Regions from separate parts of the Pseudoalteromonas sp. GABNS16E genome, predicted to be linked through region 2. Evidence: riboswitches for the same ligand, from Rfam matches in the RefSeq annotation. Region 2 holds a riboswitch; the other holds the start of a gene.

Evidence for each region. Region 2 has a riboswitch for cobalamin ahead of PSI06_RS02095 (ABC transporter ATP-binding protein). Riboswitches for the same ligand answer to the same signal wherever they lie in the genome.
Region 1: it holds a riboswitch for cobalamin, as region 2 does, so the genes downstream of both, PSI06_RS10870 (TonB-dependent receptor domain-containing protein) here and PSI06_RS02095 (ABC transporter ATP-binding protein) in region 2, are expected to answer to the same signal.

The regions. Positions count from the first base shown of each region.
Region 1 is NZ_JAQREZ010000022.1:59,662-64,646, reverse strand. Features, by position in the region: gene PSI06_RS10870 (TonB-dependent receptor domain-containing protein) at 97-1,926, opposite strand; cobalamin riboswitch at 1,976-2,145, opposite strand; gene PSI06_RS10865 (ABC transporter substrate-binding protein) at 2,213-2,995, opposite strand; gene PSI06_RS10860 (YajQ family cyclic di-GMP-binding protein) at 3,262-3,744, opposite strand; gene PSI06_RS10855 (VanZ family protein) at 3,895-4,248, shown strand; gene PSI06_RS10850 (ketopantoate reductase family protein) at 4,241-4,985, shown strand, end outside.
Region 2 is NZ_JAQREZ010000003.1:23,797-28,781, reverse strand. Features, by position in the region: gene PSI06_RS02105 (LysR family transcriptional regulator) at 45-914, shown strand; gene PSI06_RS02100 (porin) at 1,113-2,045, shown strand; cobalamin riboswitch at 2,144-2,275, shown strand; gene PSI06_RS02095 (ABC transporter ATP-binding protein) at 2,344-3,153, shown strand; gene PSI06_RS02090 (FecCD family ABC transporter permease) at 3,158-4,162, shown strand; gene PSI06_RS02085 (cobyric acid synthase) at 4,168-4,985, shown strand, end outside.

The sequences.
Region 1 (4,985 bases), on a different contig from region 2:
AAAACACCAAATCAAGTGCATAAAAAAGACCTGGCGCTTTCGCACCAAGTCTTTCATTAAAACCGTCAACCTATTTCAGGACGGGACAAAACGCTATTAAAACTGATAGCTTGCACCTACAAAAAAGCGGCGCTCTGGGGTGTTGTAGTAATATACTTCACCGCTTATAAAGTCAGCTCTTGAGTCAACCACATTGTAATCTCTGTCAAATAGGTTCTCTACACGAAGCGACAGCTCAATATTATCGTTTACATGATAGTTACCCGCTAGGTTCCAAAGTGTATACGATCCTAGGCGCGTTACTGCCCCCTCGCGATCACTGCGGTATTGCATATCAATGCGAGCATCAAAATCACCAAATTGCTTTGCGAGCTCCCAATTAACAGTGCGCTTGGCAACATTGCGTAGCTCATCGCCGGTTTCTTTGTTTTCGGCACTTAAATATGCAAAATTAAAGTGGCTATCAAACCCTAAAATTTGCTGTGTAAGGATAAACTCAACCCCTTCATAGCGAGCTTCGTTTATATTAGCTAACGCAAAGTTTTCATCGTAATCAATTTTATCTTCGATATCGTTTCTAAAAATTGCAAAATCGACTTGTGCACTGTCAAAATTAACATTTACACCAAGCTCGCGGTTTATTGACTTTTCAGGTTGGAGATCCGGATTACCAAAATTTGGGTAGTATAAATCGTTAAATGTTGGCGCTTTAAAACCTGTGCTTTGACTAATTCTAAATGTTGAATTTTCAGATAAATGATAACCAGCCGCCGCAGTATAGGTTGTTTCATCACCAAACTGTTCATCGTCGTCTTGGCGAAGAGTTAAATTGGCAAGCACAGTGTCGGTGTCGTAATAAGCCCCAACAAACACTGCTAATACATCGCGGCTATCCTCATCAAATGCTAGCGAGCTTTGCGATACATCATCGTTATACCAATTAACGCCGCCGCTAATATTAAGCGCATTTGTTAAGCGGTATTGGCCGCTGTAATCTACTTGCGAGCGCTTAGTAATAAATGTACTGGTTAATGGCCCGCCGGTAAAAGAGTCCACATATGTGCTGTCAGAATCATCGGTTGCAAAAGCAACATCTATAGCATGAGATTGGTTAGTGTAGTTTTTGCTCCACTGCGCCGACAGTTGATAGTTTTTAAAGTCCCCTCTTTCAACCGTGCTCGTAGCCGGGCTAAAACTGCTATCGTAATCCGCGTAACCTTCGCTGTACTGGCCTAGTAGCTTAAAGTTACCGTAGTGTGCATCTGCATAGTTTAATTTAAAGCCTACGTTTTTATTTTCATAGCTGTCGTCATCGGGCGCTATACCTTGTAATGCATCAAAACCATCGGTTTTTTCAAAGCCTGCATTAAATGCGCTAACCACTTCATCTGATTTTACTGAACCTGCAAGCTGATAGTTTTGATAAGCGTTAGAGCCAAATGTGGCATCAAGTGATACATTGCTCGCTTCACGCGTTATTATATTAATAACCCCAGCTAATGCATCTGAGCCATACACAGCTGCACGCGAGCCTTTTATGATCTCGATTCGCTCAATACTATTTAGCGGCACGTTACTTAATGCTTTTTGTCCTAGCGTGGCTGAGCCCGTGCGTACACCATCAATTAAAATTAGCGTATCGCCAGAACCTGTACCACGTAAAGACACGCCCGACGTTTGGCCAAAGCCACCATTAGGATTAATTTGAAAACCCACTTGTGTGCTTAGTAAGGTTGGTAGATCGCGTACATTGCTTGCATCTATTTCGGCGCGTTCAATTACATTAACGCTCGCTAAAACATTACTTATTGATTGTTCAAATTTATTAGCGGTAACAGTGATTTTTTCAATTGGGCTTTGTGCAGCAGATACAGAAAAAGACAGCGCAGCCGAGATAGCAACGCCAAGAGTTGTTTTATTTAGCATGATGTTCCCTATCTTTGCCCACCGCAAAGATTTAAGTAAGTAAGATTACTTCAAGGCCGGTCTCCGGACTCAGTAAACACATAAATGCGTTAATACTTTACCGTTGCGGGGGCAGTGTTGGGATTGCTTTTGTCATAAAGGCGCACCAACTTCCCGATTATCTCGCTGTTAGTTTTAATACTTTAAACCCTGTATTTAGCAACCAGCAAGCACCTTGAAAATAGGCGGTTATTGTGAGCAGTTTGTTTACAAATGTCAACGGACGTCTATATAGCTAAAGGTTAAATTATTTATTTTCAGTAAAGCTGGATGTTACGCCGTATAAACTTAAAAGCGCTGTGATTTTAGGTTTTATTTCGGGTGAATTTAAAAGCTTATCCATTTGTTTTACCGTAATTTTACTGCGTGCAGGGTTAACTAAAAAATGAGTATCGTATATAGCATCTGGGGTATTACTCTTATAAAGCAGGTTCATATTAAAAATGTTGTTCCTTTTAAAGTATTGATAAGCTATGTTATTTAACACCCCTACATCGGCACGCTTTAATAGCAGCATTTTAACAACGTTAAACTCATCGATTGTTAAACTAACTTGGTGTTCTTCACTTAAATATTGTGCATCGGTTTTAAAATCAGCAAAACGATAGGAATACCCCAATACTCCCGCTTTTGTTAAAGCATGTAAGTCATCGAAATAGCTTTGCTTTTGGGCGTTTTGTGCCAGCGTATACAACTCATTTTTAGCAATAACATAAAAGCTCGTTTCCTGTAAGGCACTTCTTGCTACTTCAGGCACCCATTGCATAGCCATTAAAAACAACATGTCGAACTCCCCCCATTCGACCCACTTTTTGAGCCTTTTTACAGGCAAAGAGTTAAGAGTAAATTTATATTCGCTTTGAGAGTCATTGAGTATTTTTACAAACTCAGGCGCTAACCCTTGCTCTTTTTCGGCATTAATAATAATTGGAAAGTAACCGTCCTCTACCAACACATCTACATTTATTGGCTTGGCAAAGCTAAACTTACTGCTCGCAATAATAAGTATAAAAACAAAAAACTTAAGCATTTAAAGCCTTTAACGTCGCTATTAAGTAATATTGATATTAAGAATAGCCTAATATACGCAACTGCGTGATAAGCAGGTTTAATAATGCATTTAAATAACGTTAAAAGAGTATGGAATAACAGTGGACTAATTTTACGCAAGTAAAAGGGGTTTAGGCTTGCGAGTAAGTAAAGGCTGTAATTAGGGCGTGGTAAAATGTGTGGCTAATATATTTAATAACCACACATTTAAATTTTCACTTTAAAATACTAAAGGCACTTAGCTAATTAATCGCGAAAGTTTTTAAACTGGAAAGGCTGACCTAAATCTGCAGTGCGAACGACTTGCATAGCGGCTTGTAAATCGTCACGTTTTTTACCCGTTACACGTACTTCTTCACCTTGAATAGCAGCTTGTACTTTTACTTTTGAGTCTTTAATGGCTTTAACTACTTTTTTAGCCATGTCTTTCTCAATGCCTTGTTTAAGTGCAACATTACGAAACACATTTTTACCAGCACGAGTGATGTCTTGCAGCTCCAAGCTTGCTACGTCCATACCACGCTTAGAAATTTTACCTGCTAAAATATCAAACAATTGCATAACTTGTGAGTCAGCTTCAGCTTTTAGTTTAATTGTTTTGTCGTTTAGCTCAATTGATGCGTCAACACCTCTAAAGTCAAAGCGCGTTTCTAGCTCACGGTTTGCGTTATCTACTGCATTTTTAGCTTCGTTCATTTCTACTTCTGATACGATATCAAATGAAGGCATTGGGTTCTCCTAACTATTAAATCTAAATTTATGCGCCGATTATAACGCTAAAATTATAAATCTTTACATTTTTCTGCCACTTGTTCAGGTGCGATACTAATTTAGTTTGATATACTGCAGCCTCTTTTTTAAGCGGTTTTAGGATTTATCGTGACAAGGCGTGTTTACCAAGCAGTTTTTTTGATTAGTATTGTGGTGTTTACCCTCTTATTTGCCAAAGAAATAAAAGGCGGCGTTACGAACTTATTTCCACATGTTGATAAAGTTGCCCACTTTGGGATATTTTTTATACTTGCCATCATTATGGATAAAGCCTTTAAGTTACCGCTGTACACGCAAGTACTCTTGCTTGCGGGCTACGGTGCAGCAATAGAAATAATGCAAGATGCGCTTCCCTACAGGCAGGCCTCGTTAGGTGATTTTGTTGCTGATTTTGCCGGTGCGGCCACGTACTTTTTACTAAGAACCATTTTTACTCCTCGAAAAAAGAACCCTTATGGCTAATATTCTTATTATTGGCGACGGCGCTATTGGTTTATTGCTAAGCCATTTTTTATCTAAAGCTCACACTGTTCATGTGTTAACACGCAAAGCCACTGCAAATACACGCTTTTATTGCAAAGCAAAACAGCCTTCGCAAAAAATTAATGCGCGGTTTATTACGCTTAAGCAAATTAATGAACAGCCCGCGTTTGATATTGTTATTTTTGCTGTAAAGGCTTTTCAGGTTCAATCGGCCTTTACGCAAGTTAAACCCTTTTTATCGCCAAGTAGTGTACTTGTTGTATCGCACAACGGAATGGGTAATGTTGAAACGCTCAATGAGCAACTCGATAAGCGACAAGCGTTGTACTTTTTAACCACCAGCATGGCTGGCTTTAAAACAAACGACTTTATAGTACAGCACACCGGTGAAGGTAAAAGCGTATTAGGTGCCTGCAACCCTTGCGCGCACAGTTATCGCCAAGCAATGTGTGAGCAATTGCAAAACGTGCCGCAGCTAAGCTACAGTACTAATATTGAGCAGCTACGTTTTGAAAAACTATTAGTAAATATTGCCATTAACCCATTAAGCGCACTGTATGATATTAAAAATGGTCAGTTACGTGCCCCTTATTTTAATAGCATTATCTTTAATTTATTAACTGAGGCATGCCAAGTAGCTCAGGCTTTAAAGCTTGATATTAAACTTGCCGATGCGCTTAACAATGCTTACAACGTTATGATGCTAACCGCTGAAA
Region 2 (4,985 bases):
TGACAATTTATTAAACAAGTTATTTTTATCGTGAGGATAAAAAATTGGATATAGATTTATTAAAAACATTTGTAGAGGTTGTGCGCACGCGTCACTTTGGTAAAGCGGCTGAAAACCTGTATATCACTCAATCGGCAGTAAGCTTTCGGATTCGCCAGTTAGAGCAGGGGTTGGGTGTAAACTTGTTTATTCGCCAGCGTAACAATATTCAATTAACGGCGCCAGGAGAGCGATTGCTTCCGCACGCTAAAATGATCATCACCGGCATGCAGCGTGCCAAAGTGGATGTGGCACTTGCCGATAACATGCACAAGCAAATAAGTTTAGCGGGTACACCTAATATATGGGATGCGTTTTTACAATTTGGCATTACTAATATTGTGTCAGCTATGCCTGGGGTGTCGTTGGTCGCAGAGGTTAAAGCCCAACAAGAAAGCACACGGTTATTATTAGAGCGTACGCTTGATTTAGCCATTTTATTTGACCCCCCTAAAGTAGACGAGCTTGTGGTTGAGCGAATTTGCGAGCTGCCAATTATTCCGGTTAGTGGCTATGACACGGCCACTAATGAGAACTTTTTTGATAACCAATATGTATATGTTGATTGGGGTACTACGTTTTCACTATGGCATGCGCGCCAATTTACCGGTAAAACGCCGCCTTATTTTAGAACCAGTACGGGGCGTATTGCCCTTGATTTAATTCTTCAGTGTGGCGGCAGTGCGTTCATCCCCGAGGTGCTTGTTGAGTCTCACCTAGAAAAGGGTGAGCTGTTTCATGTAAAAGACGTAGAACATACTTCGCGTGATATTTTTGTGGCCTACCACAGAGACAACGAACAAAAAGAGTTAATAGAAACCCTGATTAACTTATTACCTAAAATAAATGCTTATCAGCCTGTTGATGAACACTAAATACCGACTATGATTTTTAATGAGGTTGAATAGGTACAATTTTGTTTATTAAATATTCATGTCGGTTTGTTTTCAGAATTTAGACACTTTTATTAAAATAAAAAGACAAAAATGTTTCCTTTGTAATATATCTGTCATTTAACGGTGACAAACTGCAGCTGTTTTAAAAATTAGTCTTGTGATTATCGAGGAAATAACATGAATTTTGTAAAATCGAGCTTATGTGTTGCACTAGTAAGTGGTTTATCTTTTAGCGCGTTTGCAGACGTTGATGTATACGGTAAAGCGAATGTTACTGTGCAATCGTCTGATGATGGCGAAGGGTCTTTCACTGAAATTAAAAGTAATGCATCTCGCTTTGGACTAAAAGGGTCTGAAAAGATTACTGATGGATTAGAAGCGGTTTATAAGTTTGAGTTTCAAGTTGATGTATCTGATGCTGACTCTAAAGGTGATAACGACGACAATATTTCTGCACGTAACCAGTATGTAGGTTTAAAAGGTGCATATGGTCAAGTTGTTGTGGGTCGTAACGATACAGCGCTTAAACAATCGCAAGGTAAGTTAGATTTATTTAATGACCTTGAAGGCGATATTAAAAATGTCTTTAAAGGTGAAAACCGCTTAGGTGATTCAATCACTTATACATCTAAAAGCTACGAAGGCTTTAAAGTACTTGCTACATTTATTGCCGAAGATGACGTAGATGCAGATAACGGTTATTCAATGGCGGTTACCTACGGTGACTCTGCACTTAAAAAGAGTGCGGTTTACGCCTCTGTTGCAGCCGATAGCGAAGTAAATGGCTACGATGTAGTGCGTGCATCAATTCAAGGTAAAGTAGAGAGCTTTAAATTAGGCGCTATGTACCAAACTCAAGAAAAAGTAGACGGTAGCGCAGAAGCTGACGGCTATTTATTAAACGCAGCCTACAGCATGGGTAAAAACACGTTTAAAGTGCAATACCAAGCAATGGACTTTGATGACAGCGACGACAAAACGGCAGTTTCTGTAGGTGTTGATCATAAGTTTAATAAAAACATTAAAGTATTTGGTTTTTACTCAAGCTTTGATATGGACAACAATGTTGACCAAGACTACGTTGGCCTAGGTATGGAATACAAGTTTTAAGCGTTGCTTAAACACTCCCTTTATTGACCGCGCTCTAATGAGCGCGGTTTTTTTTGCTTTAAATTATTTACTTACCCGCCCATAATAGACCCTCATTTGGAATGAGGTGAAATTCCTCAACTATTCCCGTAACTGTAATTAGCATCACGCTTTAAGTCAGATACAAATGAGACATATCAATCAGCATGAGAAGTTCTAGATTGGTATACTTTTTTAACGAGCGGGTAAACTCATTTTTATTGATACACTAGTCTTTTAGCTGTGTGTTAGTGAGTGCACGCTTTCCAAGGACTCACTTTTGCAAACTACATTAGCGCCAAATACACCCTTTTTAAACGTTCAAAATGTGTCGTGGGAAGTCGATGAACACGCCATTTTAAACAATATTAATTTACACATAGCTAAGGGTAAGTTTATTGGGTTAATTGGCCCAAATGGGGCGGGTAAGTCGAGCTTACTGCGCTGTTTGTATCGCTTTAATAAACCGACCGCTGGTAACGTTACCTTTAATCAGCAGGATATTTGGCAGCTTAAAAGTGAAGACTACGCAAAATATGTTGCTGTAGTTCTACAAGAAACGCCCGCGCAATTTAACCTAACATTATTTGATGTGGTTGCCCTTGGGCTTACACCTCATAAATCATTATTTAGCGCCACCACCCACAGCGACAAACAAAAAATTACACAGGCAATAAAAACCGTAGGGCTTGAGCAACAGTGTAAGCAAAATTTTGAATCGCTTTCGGGGGGCGAAAAGCAACGTGCATTGATTGCCCGCGCTATAGTGCAGCAACCGCAATTACTCATCATGGATGAGCCAACCAGCCATTTAGATGTTAAATATCAAATACAAGTGATGGAACTAGCAAAATCGCTAGGGGTCACTGTGTTTGCCTCATTTCATGATTTAAATTTAGCAGCCGCTATGTGCGATGAGCTGGTGGTTATTAATAAAGGTAAAATAACACATACAGGTTCGCCTGCGCAGGTACTTAGTGAAGACATGCTAGCGGATGTTTTTGGGGTATGTGCGCGCGTAACTAGCCACCCTCAGCGCACAGAAAATGGCCAAACTATTCCTCATATTACTTACTTTTATGGCTATTAATTAAATGGATATAACAAAAATAAACCAGTGGACAATATTTATAGCAGCCGTATTAATTGCACTGGGCAGCCTTTTTAGCGCACTGAGCTTTGGCGCCGCAGATACGCCGTTAAGTGATGTGCTCACAGGAATTTTATCAGCAGGAGAGGGTTCGTTTAACGCGCGTATTATTTATGAGCTTAGGTTACCTCGTACCTTACTTGCCTTTATGGCGGGCGCAGGTTTGGCTATTGCAGGGCTTATTTTACAAACGGTTACCCGTAACCCGCTCGCTGATCCGTATTTATTTGGCATATCGTCAGGCGCGTCGTTTGGGGTCGTACTGCTTATGGCTGTTGCGGGTATTAGTGCAGGGTTTATGTTATCGGCTGCTGCCTTATTAGGAAGCTTTTTAGCAATGGGCTTATTGATACTTATTGCTGGGCGGCAAAAAAGGTCGCAAGTAGAGTCTATGTTGCTAGCGGGGGTGGCACTGTCGTTTTTATTTAGCGCATTTACAAGTTTATTGCTGTATTGGAGTGACCCGCAAGCAGTGGCTGGTATTTTGTTTTGGACGTTAGGTAGTTTTGCCCGCGCACAATGGGCCACGTTATGGTTGCCATGCGTGGTTATAGTGGTGTGTATTAGCTTTATGCTGAGCTTTAAAAGGCAGTTAAATGCGCTGCTTCTTGGCGATGAAAGCGCGATAACGCTTGGGGTCCGTGTGCACCGTTTTAGAATTTTAATGCTGGTATTGAGCTCGTTAATAACGGCCGTGCTGGTGGCCTTATGTGGCGGTATTGGTTTTGTAGGTTTAATGGTGCCGCACATAGTGCGCTTTTTTATATCTCAGGGCAGTACTGCTGGCTTACTAATTACGAGCTTAGTGGGCGGCACGTTTATGGTGTGGGTCGATGTGCTTTCGCGCTCATTACTTAAAAACCAAGAGCTCCCTGTAGGGGTAATTACAGCAGCTATGGGTAGCGTATTTTTTTTAAGCTTACTCTTTTTTAGAAAAACAAAGGCATAGTGCTGATGAAAACCTTAATGATTCAAGGCACTACGTCAGATGCCGGAAAAAGCACCTTAGTCGCTGCGCTTTGTAGAGTGTTTGTAAAGCGAGGTATAAAGGTCGCGCCTTTTAAACCGCAAAATATGGCGCTTAATAGCGCGGTTACAAAAGAGGGCGGCGAAATAGGCCGTGCGCAAGCTTTGCAAGCCATAGCCGCTAAAGTAGAGCCTCAAAACGACTTTAACCCCATATTGCTCAAACCCAATAGTGATACGGGAGCACAAGTCATTGTACATGGAAAAGCCATTAGTAATATGGAGGCAGGGGCGTATCATAACTATAAACAGGTTGCGATGGATGCAGTGCTTGCCTCGCATAAACGCCTAGCAAAGCAGTTTGATTTATTATTGGTTGAGGGCGCAGGCAGCCCCGCAGAAATAAACCTACGCGAGAACGACATTGCCAATATGGGTTACGCAGAAGCGGTAGATTGCCCTGTCATTATTATTGCCGATATAGACAAAGGCGGTGTGTTTGCGCATTTAGTGGGCACACTTGCGTTATTAAGCGAATCCGAGCAAGCGCGCGTAAAAGGCTTTGTTATAAACCGCTTTAGAGGCGATATAAGCTTGCTACAAAGTGGGCTAGATTGGCTTGAGCGCTACACAAAAAAACCAGTGCTTGGAGTGCTGCCTTATTTGCATGATTTAGCACTTGATGCCGAAGATGCTGTAGCAATAGATAACACGGTGACGACTGCCACCATTAATGTAGCCGTGCTTTTATTGCCGCATATTAGTAACCATACCGATTTTGATGCATTGCGGCTGCACCCAAATAT